DNA from 3 places in the Mesorhizobium sp. LjNodule214 genome. Region 3 is predicted to be linked to each of the others. Evidence: riboswitches for the same ligand, from Rfam matches in the RefSeq annotation. Region 3 holds a riboswitch; each other region holds the start of a gene.

Region 1 (6,320 bases), on a different contig from region 3:
AAGCGCGGATGAAGCAGACGGACCGGGCGCGACAGCGAGATATCAGACGTGCGCAGGATCAGCATTTCGCCACGAACGCCACGCAGCCTGTCATCGGCTGCTGCCAATCCCGTGCAGTCGATCTGACGATCGAAACCGGAAACATGCCCGGCGTCGGCGCCAAAGTGGAATTCGACACCCATGGCTGCGAGCTTGCTATGAAGTGCCGCCATCGCCTGGCGCGGGTCGAGATGGGCCTCGCCGGGGAAGAGCAGTCCGCAGCGGAAGCGGCCGGCGAGGTCGGGCTCCAGGATCGCGGTTTCGTCTTCATCGACACGCCGATGCCCCGACGTGCGACTGGCGAACCGGTCGAGCTCGCCAGTGTCACGCGGCGCGGCCACGACCAGTGTTCCGGCCCGTGTCACCTGACCCGGCAGTGCCGCATCCCACCAGTCGGCGGCGTTGCGTCCGAGATCCAGCACCGGCCGCTCGGCGCTTTCACGCTCGCACCATGGCGCCAGCATGCCGCCGGCGAACCACGACGCATTGCCACCAAGGCCGTGCCGGATCTCGGCGACTGTGACCGTCGCGCCGCGGGCGGCGAGTTCGAAGGCCGCGGTGAGGCCGGCGACGCCGGCCCCTTTGACCAGCACCCTCATGACCGTTCCGGCGCCTCTGGCATGAGCGGTACGCCGGTCTCGTCAGCTGGCATGTAGAGATCGCCGCCCTCGCGGTATTTCGCCGCCATCGCCGCCATGCCCTCTTTCTGTGCCTCGGCACGGATGTCGTGGGAGATACGCATTGAGCAGAATTTCGGCCCGCACATCGAGCAGAAATGCGCCAGCTTGTGGGCCTCCTTGGGCAAGGTCTGGTCGTGGAAGGACCGCGCGGTTTCGGGGTCGAGCGACAGGTTGAACTGGTCTTCCCAGCGGAACTCGAAGCGCGCGCGCGAAAGGGCATCATCCCTGGTTTTCGCTGCCGGGTGGCCCTTCGCCAGGTCGGCGGCATGGGCGGCTATCTTGTAGGTGATCACACCAATCTTGACATCGTTGCGATCGGGAAGGCCGAGATGCTCCTTGGGCGTGACGTAGCAGAGCATGGCGGTGCCGAACCAACCGATCATCGCGGCGCCGATGCCTGAGGTGATGTGGTCGTAGCCCGGCGCAATGTCGGTCGTCAGCGGTCCAAGCGTATAGAATGGCGCCTCGCCGCAGACGGCGAGTTGCTTGTCCATGTTCTCCTTGATCTTGTGCATCGGTACGTGGCCGGGCCCCTCGATCATCACCTGGCAGTCTTTTGCCCAGGCGATCTTCGTCAGCTCGCCGAGCGTTTCCAGCTCTGCGAATTGCGCCGCGTCGTTGGCGTCGGCAATCGAGCCCGGACGAAGGCCGTCGCCGAGCGAAAAGGACACGTCATAGGCGCGGCAGATGTCGCAGATTTCGGCGAAATGCTCGTAAAGGAAGCTCTCCCGGTGATGGTGCAGGCACCATTTGGCCATGATCGACCCACCGCGCGAGACGATGCCCGTGACCCGGTCGACGGTCAGCGGGATGTAGTGCAGCCGCACGCCGGCGTGGATGGTGAAATAGTCGACGCCCTGTTCGGCCTGTTCGATCAGCGTGTCGCGGTAGACCTCCCAGGTCAGGTCCTCAGCAACGCCGCCGACCTTTTCCAACGCCTGGTAAAGCGGCACGGTGCCGATCGGCACCGGTGAATTGCGCACGATCCAGTCGCGGATATTGTGTATGTTGCGGCCGGTCGACAGGTCCATCACCGTATCGGCGCCCCAGCGGATCGCCCAGACCATCTTTTCGACCTCTTCGGCCATCGAAGAGGTGACGGCGGAATTGCCGATATTGGCGTTGATCTTCACCAGGAAATTGCGGCCGATGATCATCGGCTCGCTCTCGGGATGATTGATGTTGGCGGGAATGATTGCCCGCCCGCGCGCCACCTCGTCGCGCACGAATTCCGGCGTGACGAAATCGGGCAGCGTCGCGCCGAAAGGCTCGCCGTCGCGCTGCAGCTTGCCGTGCAGGATCTCGCGACCGAGGTTCTCGCGGATGGCGACGAACTCCATCTCAGGCGTAATGATGCCGGCGCGCGCGTAGGCAAGCTGAGTCACCGCCTTGCCGGCCTTGGCCCTGAGCGGCCGGTTGCGGACCGGAAATTCCGGTGTCAGGCGCTCGCCCACCACGAATCCGTTGTCTTCCGGCCGGACATGGCGGCCATCATAGGCTTCGACATCGCCGCGCGCCGCAATCCATTCATGGCGAAGCCGGGCGAGGCCGTTTTCGATGCTGGTTTCGGCAGTCGGGTCGGTATAGGGGCCGGACGGATCATAGACGATGACGGGCGGTTCACCCGCCGTCGGATGGACGGAAATTTCGCGCATCGGCACCCTGATCTGGGGGTGGATGGCACCGGGCTTATGGATTTTCCGTGAGGCGGGCAGTGGTCCCGTCGATACGGCGGGGGTGAGGGCATTCATTTGAGGCTCCTTTGCTCATGCATTGGAGACCCAGTTCTGTGCCGGAAGGATGAAAAGACGCTTTTGTCGACCTGTTCAAAACAGGTCTTCGGGCGTGAACTCCCGCAAAGCGCTTGCACCGTCCCTACGCCAGTATGAACTGGATCAGGTTCAACGGGTCACTGCGCCGCGAAAGCCAGCAGTATCTCAGCCCCTTGCCGGGACTCCCCTGGTGAATGCATCGAATTGAAAGGGCCGGCGCTATTTTGTCAAGCGCATTTGGCCGACGGCGGTGATCTGCTACCAATCAAACCCAGCGGAAGCGCGCGCACGTATCGAGAGCAAGTCACGCCCAGACGAGCGGTGAAGCGCCCCCAATAAGGCGAGCCCTCATGCGGATTCGGTCCCTTTTCCAGCACGGTGTTTTCGGGGCTTTCCGGAACGAGACTGCTGCCGCCCAGTTGGGTGAGATTGCTATAGATGTCTGTCTTGCTCGTCGTCGGCAATCCTTCCCCTTCGGCTAGACGCCCCGTTTGTTTCCCCAGAGCAGAACATGAAGCTGCGGCAGTACACGCGCCTCGAACCACCTGTCACGGGTCACCTTTTCAACCAGCCATTCCATGCGCCTCATCACACCGGCCATGTCGATGAACGCGTCTTCGTCGCCGGGACGCGGCGGCGTGTGATTGCCGGGCTGCAGATAGACGGGTAATTGCGGGTAGCGCGCCGCGGCGTCTTTGGCATAGGCATAGTCATCATCGTCGAAGACAACGAGCTTGAGCGCCATCTGCGGCTTATCCTGCGCCGCCTCTAAGCAGGCGTCGAACGCGGCCCAATCTGTCGTCATTTCGCTTGAGGGCGGCTTGGGGCTTAATACCAGCACGTCGAGATCCGCGAACCATTGCTTAGACACCGAGCCTTGGGTTTCCAATGCAAAACGGTAGCCCTCACCATGCCCGCGGTCGATCAACTGGCCAAGCGGCTGGATGGCCGGATTGCCGCCCGACAGCGATACCATCACGGGCTGACCGCCGGAAAGCGCAATGACCTTTTGCCAAACCGCGTCGGGAGACATCATCTCCCAATCATGGCGGAAGCGACGGTCCACCGCATGCAGGCTGTCGCACCAGGAACAGCGATAATCGCACCCGCCGGTTCTTACGAACACCGTCGGCAAGCCGATCAGCACGCCTTCGCCCTGAATGGTCGGCCCAAAAATCTCGCTCACCCGGATTCCGGGATGCAACGCGCAAGTCATGGTCGGTATTCCGCCCAGGTTTTCGGCGTCTCGCTCACCCGCACGGCGGAGGTTTCGGGTAGCCGCACCTTGCACCAGTCGTAGAAGTGCCTGGCCAGACATTCCGCTGTGGCATGGTCATGCCCCAGCACGTCGTTAAGATGCCGATGGTCGAACGTCCCATCGATGTAGTGCTTGAACGCCGCCAGATCTTGGTAGTCGCGCACAAAGCCGTGTTCGTCCAGTTCGCCACCTGAAAGCTCCACTACGACGATGTAGTTGTGGCCGTGCAGACGTGCGCACTGATGATCTGGTGGCAAGGAGGTGAGCTGATGCGAGGCCGAGAAGTGGAACTCTTTGGTAATGCGGAACATCACGCGCTCCTTGTCTGGATAGCGTGGAGCCAGAAGTCTGCGTCCTCATAATCTGTCGGGTCGGTGATGCCGGCCAGATCGAATGCTTCGCGCCGTTCGACGCATGTCCCGCAGCGACCGCAATGACGTGCGCCGCCCTTGTAGCAGGACCACGTCGCCTCGAACGGTGTGGCGTACTTTGCCCCCTCGCTGACGATGTCGGCCTTCGACATATTCACATACGGAGCGTACAGGCGGATATCGGCGTAGCCTGCGAGCGCATGGTTCTGCATCGTCTGAAAGGCGTCGATAAAAGCGGGCCGGCAATCGGGATAGATGAAATGATCTCCGCCGTGGACGGCAGTGGCCACCGCATCGGCCTTCTGCGCGGCGGCAACCCCGAAGGCGATGGCCAGCATGATGGCGTTCCTATTCGGCACCACCGTGATCCTCATGGAGTCTTCGGCATAGTGCCCGTCGGGCACGTCCACATTATCAGTCAGCGCCGAGCCGCTCAGGTTCCGGCCGACATCGCGGATATCGACGATCTGGTGCGGAACAGCCAGCCGCTTGGCGCAGATGGCGGCAAAGCCGAGTTCCTTTTTGTGCCTCTGGCCGTAATCGAACGAAAGCAGGCCAATGAGTTTCTGCTCGGTCGCCACTTTGTGAGCGAGCGAAACAGAGTCCAATCCGCCGGAGCAGATGACGAGGGCATTCATGGTTTGAGTCCTTGTTTTGACCGGGTAAGGCTGCGACCGGAGATTTCTCTGCGTTCCCACTACTCCACGGAGCCGGTTTTGTGAATGGGGTGGACGCGATTGAGCCCACGTACCTTGTTGTCAGCGTCCCCAAGATGACTTTGCACGCGACTTGTCGCGTATCTTCGACCGCTGGGGTGCTGACGCCGGCACTGCGTATATAGGCGTATAGACGATGCAGAAATCACTGCCGTGGCGCAGCAGCATTCCCGACACACCTTCGGCTTGTCCGGTTTGCCCCAGCACATGACGTCCCGAGTTTCGGCGACAACGCAAGGGTCGACCGGCAGTCCAGTGAAAGGCTTCTGCCTCGTGCTTTGCCGTTTTCTGGTCTGCGCATAGATCGCCTCGAGCCGCCGCGCCTCGTCATTGGTCAGAGCTGGGAATTCCTTTCCGAGGGCGCGGCTCGATAGGGGCCACCATTCTGGTTAAGGAAACGGAAGAGCAGATCGATCAGCCGCTCGGGCATGTCGATAAAGGCATTCACCTATTGCCGGAATTGATCGTAGCGCTGCAGAAAAGCTGTTTCGCCAGGAAGGTACCGTTCGATCGTCCGCCGAGCGCAGGCATAAAGAAATTCGGCGTGCGGGGTTGCATCGAAGTATCGGTAGAAATCCCCGGTGTGTCATTCAGCACCCGGACGTTGAATTGCGGCGTCGGTTCCCATTCGACCAATGGCAGAAGGCGCTTCGAATTGCTCTCCAGCACGCGCCTGTACTCGTCGATCTGGTCCAGGATCGCGGCCGAGACGGGAAACACCACTCCCGGCGATTGAAGCGGTGCATGGCAAGGACGTGGTGGATCAGGTAGCGGTGAATGCGGCCGTTTCCGTCCTCGAACGGATGGATGTAGACAAAGCCGAAGGCGAAGATTGCGGCGGCGACGACTGCATCAAGGTTTTGCGCTGGGCCTTGATCGAACGCAATTCCAGAAACAACTTTCTGAAGGCGTCGCGAGGCAAGACATTGTCGGCGCTGATCGTCGCCCCAACTGATCCAAGCATCGGTTCCTGCTTGGGTCCAGCGCCCTAGGCGACGCCATGGTCGGCGAGCGCTCTGGCTGACCTTAATCCATTACCCAAGAATCACAGGGTTCCATTGCGCTGATCGAGACGGCTTTCTAGCCCTATCCATGCCATGGATGAGTTCCATCCAAACAACCAAGTTTACGGACCTGTCATGATGCTGCATAGCGAAATACCGGCAGGCACCGATCGATCACTCCACTTCCTTGATCATTAGATGAGCGCGCCAAAAGATTCCATTAGAAGGAGAACTGTGGATGCCCCTGTGCCAGTGGATGCCCTGCTGTTCGGCGGAACTCTGAGGGGTCCTTACGCCACACCGTGTTGTAGAGACCGCATACCTGAACAGCAGGTGCCTGAGAACGATGGCGCTTGCAGTAGAAAGTACTAGCCCATTGCAACATTACCCCACCCTGCCTGTCCACTAGCAAAGCGAAATCATGAAATTCGGGTCAAGCGGCGTTCGAGGTTTGGCTTCGGAATTGGTCGGCAAGGCCAG
Region 2 (6,320 bases), 1.8 Mb from region 3:
GGCGTCAAAGCCGAGTTCCATGACGGTTGCCGCATGCGACGGTCGCCCGAGCCCCGCATCCACAATCAGCGGGACGCCTGGGAAATGTCCGCGCATCGAGCGTAGCGCCATGATGTTGACCGGTCCGAGGGAGGAGCCAATCGGCGCGCACCACGGCATCAGGACCTTGCAGCCCGCTTCCAGCAGCCGTTCGGCCACGACAAGATCGTCGGTGGTGTAGGGGAAAACCATAAAGCCGTCCTCGCACAGGATGCGGGCGGCTTCGACCAGGCCGAACACGTCTGGCTGCAGCGTGTCGTGGTTGCCGATCACTTCGAGCTTGATCCAGCTCGTACCGAAGACGTCGCGCGCCATTTTCGCAGTGGTGACCGCTTCCTTGACGGAGTGACAACCAGCAGTGTTGGGCAGGATTCTGACGCCCAGCGAGCGGATCAACGACCAGAATTTCTCGCCGGCCCTGCCACCTGCCATCTCACGGCGCAGCGAGACGGTCACCACCGACGTGCCCGATGCCTTGACCGCATCGGCAAGGATGGTCGGCGAAGGATACTGCGCGGTGCCGAGAAGCAGGCGGGAAGGAAGCGTCGTCCCGAGAAGCTCGAACATGCTAGCCTCCCTGCATGGGCGAGAGGATTTCGATCCGATCGCCGTCTCTCAACCGGAATTCCGCTCGGTTGGCTTTGTGCACGAGGTCGCTGTTGACGGCGGTCGCCAGCCAATCGCCCTCATAGTCGAGCGCGGCAAGCAGCTCGGCCAGGGTGGTGGCGGCAACCTCATGCGCTTCGCCGTTGACCAACAGTTTCATGAGCAAGCTCCTTGGTTCCGTCTTGATTGAAAACCAGGTCGGCCGCCTGGCGCGCCATGGCGGGCGCGAGTAGAAAGCCATGGCGATAAAGCCCGTTGATCGCGACGGCGCTTCCGCATGCCTCGACACGCGGCAGATTGTCGGGAAAGGCTGGACGGATGCCGACACCGGTTTCAACGATCTCGGCCTCGCCAAAGGCCGGATGGAGGGCATAGGCGGCACCCAGAAGCTCCATCATCGAACGCGCCGTGACCGGTCCCCCGGATTGGCTTTCGATCATCGTCGCCCCAACCATGAAATGGTGGTCGGCACGCGGCACCACATAGAGCGGAAAGCGCGGATGAAGCAGACGAACCGGACGCGACAGCGAGACATCAGGCGTGCGCAGGATCAGCATCTCGCCACGAACACCGCGCAACCTGTCATCGGCGGCGGCCATTCCCGTGCAGTCGAGCTGACCATCGAAACCGCAAACATGCCGGGCCTTGGCGCCGAAGTGAAATTCGACTCCCATGACTGCGAGTTTGTCGTGAAGCGCAGCCATCGCCCGGCGCGGGTCGAGATGGGCTTCGTCGGGGAAGAACAGCGCACGGCGGAAACGACCGGCGAGGTCCGGCTCGAACTGTGCGATTTCGTTTTCATCGACAGGCCTGTACCCCGACGTGCGACTGGCAAACCGGTCGAGCTCGCCTGCATCGCGCGGCGCGGCCACGACCAGTGTTCCGGCCCGCGTCACCTGCCCGGGCGTTGCCGTATCCCACCAGTCGGCGGCGTCGCGTCCGAGATCGAGCACCGGCTGCTCGGCGCTTTCACGCTCGCACCATGGCGCCAGCATGCCGCCGGCGAACCACGACGCATTGCCGCCGAGGCTAAGTCTCGTCTCGGCAACCGTCACCGCCGCGCCGCGGGTGGCGAGTTCGAAAGCCGCGGTGAGGCCGGCGACGCCGGCCCCTTTGATCAACACCTTCATGATGTCTCATGCGCCTCCGGCATGAGCGGTGCGCCGCTCTCTTCCGCTGGCACGTAGAGATCGCCGCCATCGCGGTATTTCGCCGCCATCGCCGCCATGCCCTCTTTCTGAGCCTCGGCGCGGATGTCGTGGGATATTCGCATTGAGCAGAATTTCGGCCCGCACATCGAGCAGAAATGCGCCAGCTTGTGGGCCTCCTTGGGCAAGGTCTGGTCGTGGAAGGACCGCGCGGTTTCGGGGTCGAGCGACAGGTTGAACTGGTCTTCCCAGCGGAACTCGAAGCGCGCGCGCGAAAGGGCATCATCCCTGGTTTTCGCTGCCGGGTGGCCCTTCGCCAGGTCGGCGGCATGGGCGGCTATCTTGTAGGTGATCACACCAATCTTGACATCGTTGCGATCGGGAAGGCCGAGATGCTCCTTGGGCGTGACGTAGCAGAGCATGGCGGTGCCGAACCAACCGATCATCGCGGCGCCGATGCCTGAGGTGATGTGGTCGTAGCCCGGCGCAATGTCGGTCGTCAGCGGTCCAAGCGTATAGAATGGCGCCTCGCCGCAGACGGCGAGTTGCTTGTCCATGTTCTCCTTGATCTTGTGCATCGGTACGTGGCCGGGCCCCTCGATCATCACCTGGCAGTCTTTTGCCCAGGCGATCTTCGTCAGCTCGCCGAGCGTTTCCAGCTCTGCGAATTGCGCCGCGTCGTTGGCGTCGGCAATCGAGCCCGGACGAAGGCCGTCGCCGAGCGAAAAGGACACGTCATAGGCGCGGCAGATGTCGCAGATTTCGGCGAAATGCTCGTAAAGGAAGCTCTCCCGGTGATGGTGCAGGCACCATTTGGCCATGATCGACCCACCGCGCGAGACGATGCCCGTGACCCGGTCGACGGTCAGCGGGATGTAGTGCAGCCGCACGCCGGCGTGGATGGTGAAATAGTCGACGCCCTGTTCGGCCTGTTCGATCAGCGTGTCGCGGTAGACCTCCCAGGTCAGGTCCTCGGCAATGCCGTTGACCTTTTCGAGCGCCTGATAGAGCGGCACCGTGCCGATCGGCACCGGCGCATTGCGCACGATCCATTCGCGGATGTTGTGGATGTTGCGGCCGGTCGAGAGGTCCATCACCGTATCGGCGCCCCAGCGGATCGCCCAGACCATCTTTTCCACCTCCTCGGCCATCGACGAGGTGACCGCTGAGTTTCCGATATTGGCGTTGATCTTCACCAGGAAATTGCGGCCGATGATCATCGGCTCGCTCTCGGGATGATTGATGTTTGCGGGAATGATCGCCCGGCCGCGAGCCACCTCGTCGCGCACGAATTCCGGCGTGACGAAGTCGGGGATCGCCGCGCCGAAGGCTTCGCCGTCGCGCTCAAGCTTGCCGCGCAGGATCTCGCGGCCGAGGTTCTCGCGGATCGCGACGAACTCCATTTCAGGCGTGATGATACCGGCGCGCGCATAGGCAAGCTGGGTGACCGCCTTGCCTGCCTTGGCCCTGAGCGGCCGGTTACGAATGGGAAATTCCGGCGTCAGGCGCTCGCCGGTGGCGAACCCATTGTCTTCCGGCCGGACATGGCGGCCGTCATAGGCTTCGACATCGCCGCGCGCCGTGACCCATTCGTGGCGAAGCCGGGCAAGGCCCTTTTCGATGCTGGTTTCGAGAGCAGGGTCGGTATAGGGGCCGGACGGATCGTAGACGGTGACGGGCGGCTCCCCGGCCGTCGGATGGACTGAGATTTCGCGCATCGGCACTTTGATGTGCGGATGGAGGACGCCGGACTTGTGGATCTTCCGCGAGGCGGGCAGTGGTCCCGTCGACACGGCGGGGGTGAGGGCATTCATCGTGAGGCTCCTTTGCTCATGCATTGGAGACCCAGTTCTGTGCCGGAAGGATGAAAAGACGCTTCTGTCGACCTGCCGAAACAGGATCTCGGGCGTAAACTCCCGCAAAGCGCTTGCACCGTCCCTACGCCAGTATGAACTGGATCAGGTTCAACGGGTCACTGCGCCGCGAAAGCCAGCAGTATCTCAGCCCCTTGCCGGGACTCCCCTGGTGAATGCATCGAATTGAACGGGCCGGCGCTGTCTTGTCAAGCGCATTCGGCCCGCTGCGGTGATAGGCGACCAATCAAACGCAGCGGAAATGCACGCGCGGGTATGGAGAGCAAGTCACGCCCCGGAGACCAGGGCGGGAATGGCCAAAGCCTCATTCGCCTCGTCAAGGACGGAAAAACTGTACCGGCCGTGCGTGTCAAGATCGACCGAGTAGCTCAGGCGGTCGCGTATGTGGTTGTCTTGGTCGAACGTGACGATCCGCGGCTTCAGTGCGGTGATCCGCGCTTCGTCCACGTAGAGGGAGTTGCAGACGATGATTTGGTCGCCGGGCTGGCAGGTGCGGGCGGCCGCACCATTGAGGATGCAGCATCGTGAGCCGCGCTCGCCGAGAATGACATAGGTCGAAATCCGCGCACCGGAATTCTTGTTCCAGATCTCCACGAACTCCATGGGCAGGATCCCCGCTGCTTCACAGTGGTCAGGGTCCAGCGTTATCGATCCATGGTAATTGAGGTTCGCTTCGGTGACATGGATGCCGTGCAGCTTGCCGGCGACTATTTTTCGCATTGGTCCGGTGCCCTATTCGTGTCGAGAAGAAGTCATTCAGCTGCCGACGGCCAGGCTCGACGGTCAAAGCTCACGGTAGTCGAGCCCGATGTCGAGGATCGGCGCACTGTGGGTCAGCCAGCCGATGGAAATCAGATCGACACCGGTCGCGGCGACGGCTGACGCCGTATTGACGGTGATCCTGCCTGACGCCTCGGTGATTGCCCGGCCGGCAACCATGGCCACCGCCTGCCGCAACGCGTCGACCGACATGTTGTCGAGCAGCACTGCGTCGGGGGCGAGAGGCAAGGCTTCCTCCAACTGGGCCAGCGTATCGACCTCAACTTCGATCTTGACGAGATGGCCGGCGCCGGCCCGCGCCCGCTCGATGGCGGGGCGAATTCCGCCGGCGACGGCGATGTGGTTGTCCTTGATCAGGATGGCGTCGTCGAGGCCGAAACGGTGATTGGCGCCGCCGCCGGCGCGCACGGCGTACTTTTCGACCGCCCGCAATCCAGGCGTCGTCTTGCGTGTGCAGACGATCTTCGCAGCGTGGCCCCGAACAGCCGCGACGACCGATGCGGTCGCCGTGGCGATGCCGCTCAAATGACAAAGAAAATTGAGCGCCGTCCGTTCCGCCGTGAGTATGGCGCGGGCCGGACCGCTCACCGAGGCAATGATCTCGCCTTGCGCGACGGCGATACCGTCAGGCAGATGCACTTTCACGTCGACGCTCTGGTCGATGAGCCGGAAGGCGAGCGTCGCCAGATCGAGCCCGGCGACAGTTCCGGCCTGACGCGCAGTCAGCACTGTTGTCGCATGATGATCTTTCGGTACGACGGCGTCGGTGGTCAGGTCGCCGGCCCTGCCAAAGTCTTCGAGGAGCGCTGCCCGCACCAGAGGCTCGAGCATGATTGCGGGAAGTGGTGAGAGATGCATCACAGGACACTTTCCAGCGTTGGGGAGAATGCGAGGTCCCGCGCTGCCGCCACTGCCGCGTTGAGCGTGATTTCGGAACGGCGGGCGACAGCTGCATGATGCGGAAAGTCCGACCGGAAATGAGCACCGCGGCTTTCCCGGCGCAGCAAGGCGGCAATGGTGATCATCAATCCAATGGCCGCGGGACCGGACGCCGCGTCGTGCCGCTGCAACAGCGGCAGCAAGGCCCGCGCGGCCTCTTTCAACCCTTCGCCATCTCGCATGACGCCGAGGGCACGCGACAGGAGAGGGCGCACAGGCCTTGGGTCCGGCGTGGGCAGGTCAGGTGCCGTCGCTGGTTTTCCGCTGCCGTCGGGCGAACCCGCTACACTCTCGGCAACCCAGCGCGCGCAGACGACGGCCTCGGTCAAGGAATTGCTGGCAAGCCGGTTGGCGCCGTGCAGCCCGGTCGAAGCGACCTCGCCGCAAGCCCAAAGTCCCGGAACGGAAGTACGCCCGGCCAAATCCACTGCGACGCCACCCATGTGATAGTGCTGCGCTGGCCTGATGGGGACGAGATCACGCGCCGGATCGATGCCGGCCCTGCCACAGGCCGATGCGATGGTCGGAAAATGCTGCGCGAATGTCACGCCTGGCTTTTCGCGTGCGTCGAGGAAGACGCGATGGCCGTCGGCAAGATGGCGCCAGATGGCGCGCGCGACGATGTCGCGCGGTGCGAGTTCCGCCCCTCGCACGCCGTCGAGGAAACGTCGGCCTGTCTCGTCGACGATCACCGCGCCTTCGCCGCGAACCGCCTCGCTGATCAGCGGCATCGGACGGCCCGGCCCATCGAACGCGGTCGGGTGGAACTGGATGAACTCCAGGTCGGCAAGGACGGCACCCGCATGCGCAGCGAGCGCCAGGCCCTGCCCGCAACTGCTCAGCGGGTTGGTTGAATCCTGAAACAGCCCGCCAATCCCGCCCGTGGCGAGGACGACCCGTCCCGTGGCGAGGAACACCGGACCTGTCGAACAAC
Region 3 (6,320 bases):
CTTCGTGAGCTGGGCGAAACCGTTCTCCTGACGGATGGCGGACTCGAAACGTCGCTCGTCTTCATGGATGGGCTCGATCTGCCGTTCTTTGCCGCCTTTCCCCTGCTTGGCGAGGAAGAAGGCCAAGAGAGGCTCGCTCGCTATTTCCGCCAGTTTCTGGATATCGCCGAACAGCACGGCGTCGGCTTCGTGCTCGACACGCCGACATGGCGCGCCAATCCGGACTGGGGCGGGAAACTCGGCTATTCGGACAAGGCGCTGTCGGCCGCCAACCGGCACGCTGTCTCGTGGGCACGGGCGCTCGCTGCGCCTTTCGCCGCGCGCGGGATGGTCGTCCTTGTGAATGGAGTGGTCGGACCGCGCGGCGACGGCTACCGGGTCGATGCGGTCATGACGACGGCCGAAGCTGAAAACTATCACATCGACCAGATCAAGGCGTTCCGCGACGCCGGCGCCGACATGGTCAGCGCCATCACCATGACCTATTCGCACGAGGCGACCGGGATAGCCTGCGCCGCAATGGCATCGGGCCTTCCGTCGGTAATCTCCTTCACTGTCGAGATCGATGGGCGCCTGCCTTCCGGCGAGAGCCTGAAAGATGCCATCGAAACCGTTGACGACGAAACCGACGGCGCACCGGCCTATTTCATGATCAACTGTGCGCACCCCAGCCATTTCGACGCCGTTCTTGCCGGCGGCGGAGGCTGGGTGGGCCGCATTCGCGGCATGCGCGCCAACGCGTCCGCCAAGAGCCATGCCGAGCTTGACGCGGCGACCGAGCTCGATCCGGGCGATCCGGTCGACCTCGGCCGGCGCTATCGCGCGATGCGCGACCGTTTCGGCCATATCGGCGTGCTTGGCGGCTGCTGCGGTACGGACGCAAGGCACATTGCCGCGATCTGCGAGGCCTGCCTGTGACAGGCGGCTATCCTTCCATCTCCTCGCGCAGCATCTCCAACTCCAGCCATTCCTCTTCGAGCGCGGCCAGCGTGGCGCGTTCCTTGTCGAGGGCGGCAATGGTCTTCTGAAACGAGGCCGGGTCGCGCTCGTAGTAGGCGGGATCGGCGATGTTGTTCTCCAGCCTGGAAATCGAAGCGGCGATCGCCTCGATTTTCTTGGGCAAGGATTCCAGGGCGAATTTCTGCTTGAACGACAGTTTCTTCGCCGGGGCCTTCGGAGCAGAAGACTCGGGCCTGCTGGTCGCAACCGCCTCGCCAGCCTCCGCCTTCGGCCTTGCCTTGCGGTCTTCCAGCCTGGTGCCGCCGCGCTGTGCCAGCATGTCGGAATAGCCGCCGGCATATTCGATCCAGCGGCCACCGCCGTCAGGCGCAATCACGCTGGTCACGGTGCGGTCGAGGAAATCGCGATCGTGGCTGACCAGGATGACAGTGCCGGCAAAACCGGCGACCAGTTCCTGCAGCAACTCCAGCGTCTCCATGTCGAGATCGTTGGTCGGCTCGTCGAGCACCAGAAGATTTGCCGGCCTGGCCAGCACGCGGGCCAGCAGCAGGCGCGCCCGTTCGCCGCCGGAAAGCTCGCGCACCGGCGTGCGCGCCTGCTCCGGCTTGAACAGGAAGTCCTTCATATAGGAGACGACGTGGCGCTGCTCGCCATTGACGACGAGGTTCTCGCCGCGCCCGTCGGTGAGGTAATGCGCCAGCGTCTCGGCTGGGTCGACGGCCTCGCGCTTCTGGTCGAGCGTGGCGATCTCCAGATTGACGCCGAGCCGCACCGAGCCGGCATCCGGCGTCAGTTCGCCGGTCAGCATCTTCAGAAGCGTCGTCTTGCCGGCGCCGTTCGGCCCGACCAGGCCGACGCGATCGCCGCGCTGGATGCGGGTCGAAAAGCCCTTGACCACGGTGAGGTTGCCAAAACTCTTTTCGATGTTCCTGGCCTCGATCACCAGCTTGCCGGATTCGGCGGCGTCGCTGGCCACCAGTGTCGCCGTGCCTTCGGCGCCGCGATGGCCGCGAAAGCGCTGGCGCATGGTCTGCAGTTCACCAAGCCGGCGCATGTTGCGCTTGCGCCGCGCCGTCACGCCGTAGCGCAGCCAGTGCTCCTCGCGCACGATCTGGCGGCCGAGTTTGTGCTGCTCGCGCTCTTCCTCTTCCAGAACCTGGTCGCGCCATTCCTCGAAATGGCCAAAGCCCTTGTCCAGCCGCCGGGTTTGGCCGCGGTCGAGCCAGACTGTGGCGCGCGAGACGCGCTCGAGAAAACGGCGGTCATGCGAGATGAGGATCAGTGCCGACGAGGTGCGGGCAAGCTCCTCTTCCAGCCACTCAATCACCGACAAATCGAGATGGTTGGTCGGCTCATCAAGCAGCAAGATGTCGGGCTCGGGCGCCATGACGCGGGCGAGTGCTGCGCGCCTTGCCTCGCCGCCGGAGAGATCATTCGGCTTCTCCTCGCCGGTGAGGCCGAGGTGTTCCATCAGATAGGTGGCGCGGTAGGGATCGTCGGCAGGTCCCAGTCCCGCCTCGACATAGGCGCGAACGTTGGCGAAATCGTCCATGTCAGGCATTTGCGGCAGATAGCGCACGGTCGCCGAGGGCTGGCGGAACACTTCGCCGTCCTGCGGCTCGATCAGCCCGGCGGCGATCTTCAGCAGCGTCGACTTGCCGGAGCCATTGCGGCCGACCAGAGCGATCTTGTCGCCGGCCGAGGCGCTGAGTTCGGCGCCGTCAAGCAGCGGCGTGCCGCCGAAGGTGAGCTTGACCCCGTCGAGATTGAGAAGCGGGGCCATGATCAGCTTTCGGGCAAGGGGTATGGGTGGGCAAGCAGCAGCGCGCGGCCGCTGCCCAAGGCGATTTCGAGCCGGCCCTTGACCTCGTTGGAAATGGTCAACGACGAGCCGAACGCAACCTCGACATGGTCGAGCGGCCATTTGGCGCCGGTGACGCTGAGGCCGGCAAGATCGGAGAAACCAAGCACCGAAAACAGCGTGCCGTCGGCATAGTCGAAACCGGCTTTTCCCGGCAAAAGCGGAGTGCCTTCCTGCGCGCCGCTGGTCAAAAGCACATCCATTCCGCCTTCGGCCAGGCGCACCGCGAGGGCCAGGTGCAGGAAGGCGTGGTCGGCACGCTTGCCGCCAAAGGCGCCGGCGAGAACCAGGCTGGTGGCGCCGCGTTCGAGTGCGGCTGATATCGCCAGTTCGCCGTCGGTCTGGTCTTTCTCGGGCGGAAACACGTGGCGCGGCACGGCGGCCAGATCGGCGGGCAAATCCGCGGGAACGGAATCGAAATCGCCGACCCAGAGTTCGGGCATCACCCCCAGCATCCGGGCATGGCCGATGCCGGCGTCGGCGGCGATGACGCGCGTGCCCTCGATCTGGCGGTCGAGCAGCGGCGTGCGGATGAGATCGCCGCCAAGCAGGATGGTGAATGTGCTCATATCTCGTGGCCCTTACCAGCCCTGCCTGCGAAACGGAAGGCCGCGCCTTAAGTGCGTCGCGTCTTTGGGCAACATGCATTGGATGCCCGGCAAAGTTCCGCTTGCGCGGCTGATCGGCCGGGCCTATGTGTCGAAACGCTCTAACGGGGTGCCGGACGCGATCTTCGCGGACCGGCTGAGAGGCAGTCTCGCCAACCCGCTGAACCTGATCCGGTTTGTACCGGCGGAGGGATTAGACGTTTCGGACAACCCGGCGCCTCAATTCCTTTCACACGAACGAAGGAGGCGCCGATGCGCACGCTTTTACACTCGCTTGTCTCAGCAACAGTCCTCGCGGCATCCGTTTTTGCCGTGTCCGGGCCGGCATCGGCCCAGGAAAAACTCACCGTCTACACCTATGAGAGTTTCACCGCCGAGTGGGGTCCGGGCCCGGTGGTGAAGAAGGAATTCGAAGTCGAATGCGGCTGCACCCTCGACTTCGTCTCGGTCGCCGACGGCGTGGCGCTGCTCAACCGCGTCAAGCTCGAAGGGGCCTCGACCAAGGCCGACATCGTGCTCGGCCTCGACACCAATCTGACCGCCGAAGCCAAGGCTACCGGCCTGTTTGCGCCGCATGGCGCGGTGTCCGACGTCAACGTGCCGGGCGGCTGGAGCGACGACACCTTCGTGCCGTTCGACTATGGCTACTTCGCTGTCGTCTACGACACCGAAAAGTTGAAAGTGCCGCCGAAGAGCCTGAAGGAACTGGTCGAGGGCGATGCAACCGACAAGATCGTCATCCAGGATCCGCGCACCTCGACACCGGGCCTCGGCCTGCTGCTCTGGGTCAAGTCGGTCTATGGCGACAAGGCGCCGGAGGCCTGGGCCAAGCTCAAGTCGAAAGTACTGACAGTGACGCCCGGCTGGAGCGAGGCGTACGGCCTGTTCACCAAGGGCGAAGCGCCGATGGTGCTGTCCTACACGACGTCGCCGGCCTACCACATGGTCGCCGAAAACACCGAGCGCTACCAGGCGGCCGCCTTCGAGGAAGGCGAGTATCTGCAGATCGAGGTTGCTGGCATCACCACGACCGGCGCCAAGAACCCGCTGGCGGAAAAGTTCATGGCCTTCATGACCGGGCCGAAGTTCCAGAATATTATTCCGGAAACCAACTGGATGTTCCCGGCCGGCAAGACCGACAAGACGCTCAACCCGGCCTTCGACAAGCTGGTCAAGCCGACCAAGACCTTGCTGTTCAGCCCGGAAGAAGTCGCGGCCAACCGCAAGGCCTGGGTCGACGAATGGCTGGCGGTGATGAGCAAGTAGGGGTCGGGATGGCGCCGGCGCGTTCGACCGATTCCCGTGTCACCGCCGGCATCGTCGCGCTTGCCGCCATTGCACTGCTGATCGGCGGCGCGTCTGCCGGGCTCATCCTCGAAGGCGCACGCGACCTTTCCGGTGCTGCGTCGGCCTTCGACCCGTACCTCCTGCGTGTCGCCCGCTTCACACTCTGGCAGGCGCTTTTGTCGACGCTGCTTTCCGTCATGCCGGCGCTGTTCGTGGCGCGCGCCCTGTCGCGGCACCCGCGCTTTTTCGGCCGCGGCTTGATCCTGCAGCTTTTCGCCCTGCCGTTGGCGCTGCCGGCCATCGTCGCGGCGCTCGGCATCCTAGCGCTCTATGGCAATGCCGGTTATTTCGCCGGCTTGCTCGGCGACCAGGGCTGGCCGGGTATCTACGGGCTGTCAGGCATTCTCATGGCCCATGTCTTCTTCAACCTGCCTTTGGCCACAAGGCTGTTCCTCGAAGCGCTGGGGACGATCCCGGCCAACCAATGGCGCCTGGCGAGCCAGCTCGGCATGGGCGCAAAACCGGCCTTCCGCCTGATCGAATGGCCGGCGCTACGCGCGGCGTTGCCGGGCATTGCCGGGCTCGTCTTCATGCTCTGCATCACCTCCTTCACCATCGTGCTGACGTTGGGCGGCGGCCCGGCCGCCACGACGCTGGAGGTTGCCATCTACCAGGCGCTGCGGTTCGATTTCGATCCCGCGCGGGCCGTAACGCTAACATTTCTGCAGATCGCTCTGACCTTCGTCGTCGTGCTGGCCTTGATGCGGCTCGGCGCCAACACGGTTGGCGATGCCAATTTGCCGGTGGCGCCGCGACGGTATCTTTCCGCCGGCACGGCCGAGACCGCGTTGAACGTCACCTTGATCTGCCTGGCACTGCTGTTCGTCGCCGGACCGATGGCAGCGACGCTGGCAGCCGGGCTCGGCGCCGATCTCGGCCGGCTGGCGGGCGAGGCTGCCGTGCGACAGGCGACGCTGACCAGCGTCGCGCTTGCCTTGCTGTCGGCACTGCTGGCGGTGGCGCTGTCGCTGTCGCTCATCATGGCGCGGCGGGCACTCGCGCTGATGCGGGGCGCCGGCCCTCGGACGCTGCTCGAACATGCCACTGATACCGGCGCCGGCTTCGTGCTGGTCGTGCCGCCCATCGTCGTCGGTGCCGGCTGGTTCCTTTTGTTGCGTACGGTCAGCGACGTCTTTGCCGTCGCCCCTGTCATGGTCGTTGCCGTCAACGCGGTGATGGCGATGCCCTTCGCCATCCGTGCCGTGCGTCCCGCCTATGATGCGGCAAGCGAACGCCATGAACGGCTTTGCGCGCAACTTGGCATCTCGGGCTGGAGCCGGCTCATTCTGGTCGACTGGCCATCGCTCAGGCGGCCGCTGGCCACTGCCTTTGCCTTCGCCATGGCGCTGTCGCTCGGCGATCTCGGCGTGATCGCGCTGTTCGGCAGCGATTCGGTGCAGACCTTGCCTTATCTTTTGTTGGCGCGCATGGGCAGTTACCGGACGGCGGATGCCGCCGGCCTGGCCTTGCTGCTCGGCTTGGTTTGCCTGGCGCTCGTGCTTGTCGCGGACCGGCTGGGGCGGGGAGAACGAGCATGACGCCCA

The links. Region 3 has a riboswitch for thiamine pyrophosphate ahead of thiB (thiamine ABC transporter substrate binding subunit). Riboswitches for the same ligand answer to the same signal wherever they lie in the genome.
Region 1: it holds a riboswitch for thiamine pyrophosphate, as region 3 does, so the genes downstream of both, thiC (phosphomethylpyrimidine synthase ThiC) here and thiB (thiamine ABC transporter substrate binding subunit) in region 3, are expected to answer to the same signal.
Region 2: it holds a riboswitch for thiamine pyrophosphate, as region 3 does, so the genes downstream of both, thiC (phosphomethylpyrimidine synthase ThiC) here and thiB (thiamine ABC transporter substrate binding subunit) in region 3, are expected to answer to the same signal.

Annotation. Positions count from the first base shown of each region.
Region 1 covers NZ_CAXUPE020000004.1:314,138-320,457, forward strand. The annotation lists gene thiO (glycine oxidase ThiO) at 1-638, opposite strand, end outside; gene thiC (phosphomethylpyrimidine synthase ThiC) at 635-2,470, opposite strand; TPP riboswitch at 2,574-2,690, opposite strand; gene queE (7-carboxy-7-deazaguanine synthase QueE) at 2,970-3,707, opposite strand; gene queD (6-carboxytetrahydropterin synthase QueD) at 3,704-4,060, opposite strand; gene queC (7-cyano-7-deazaguanine synthase QueC) at 4,060-4,758, opposite strand; gene ACSQ3Z_RS33135 (Fic family protein) at 5,427-5,669, opposite strand; gene ACSQ3Z_RS33140 (hypothetical protein) at 5,577-5,828, shown strand; gene ACSQ3Z_RS33145 (phosphomannomutase) at 6,262-6,320, shown strand, end outside.
Region 2 covers NZ_CAXUPE020000001.1:2,082,367-2,088,686, forward strand. The annotation lists gene ACSQ3Z_RS09885 (thiazole synthase) at 1-606, opposite strand, end outside; gene thiS (sulfur carrier protein ThiS) at 608-805, opposite strand; gene thiO (glycine oxidase ThiO) at 774-1,775, opposite strand; gene thiC (phosphomethylpyrimidine synthase ThiC) at 1,772-3,607, opposite strand; TPP riboswitch at 3,711-3,827, opposite strand; gene panD (aspartate 1-decarboxylase) at 3,935-4,387, opposite strand; gene nadC (carboxylating nicotinate-nucleotide diphosphorylase) at 4,451-5,305, opposite strand; gene ACSQ3Z_RS09915 (L-aspartate oxidase) at 5,305-6,320, opposite strand, start outside.
Region 3 covers NZ_CAXUPE020000001.1:250,277-256,596, reverse strand. The annotation lists gene ACSQ3Z_RS01185 (homocysteine S-methyltransferase family protein) at 1-918, shown strand, start outside; gene ACSQ3Z_RS01180 (ABC-F family ATP-binding cassette domain-containing protein) at 926-2,746, opposite strand; gene ACSQ3Z_RS01175 (thiamine diphosphokinase) at 2,746-3,390, opposite strand; TPP riboswitch at 3,525-3,639, shown strand; gene thiB (thiamine ABC transporter substrate binding subunit) at 3,682-4,695, shown strand; gene thiP (thiamine/thiamine pyrophosphate ABC transporter permease) at 4,704-6,314, shown strand; gene thiQ (thiamine ABC transporter ATP-binding protein) at 6,311-6,320, shown strand, end outside.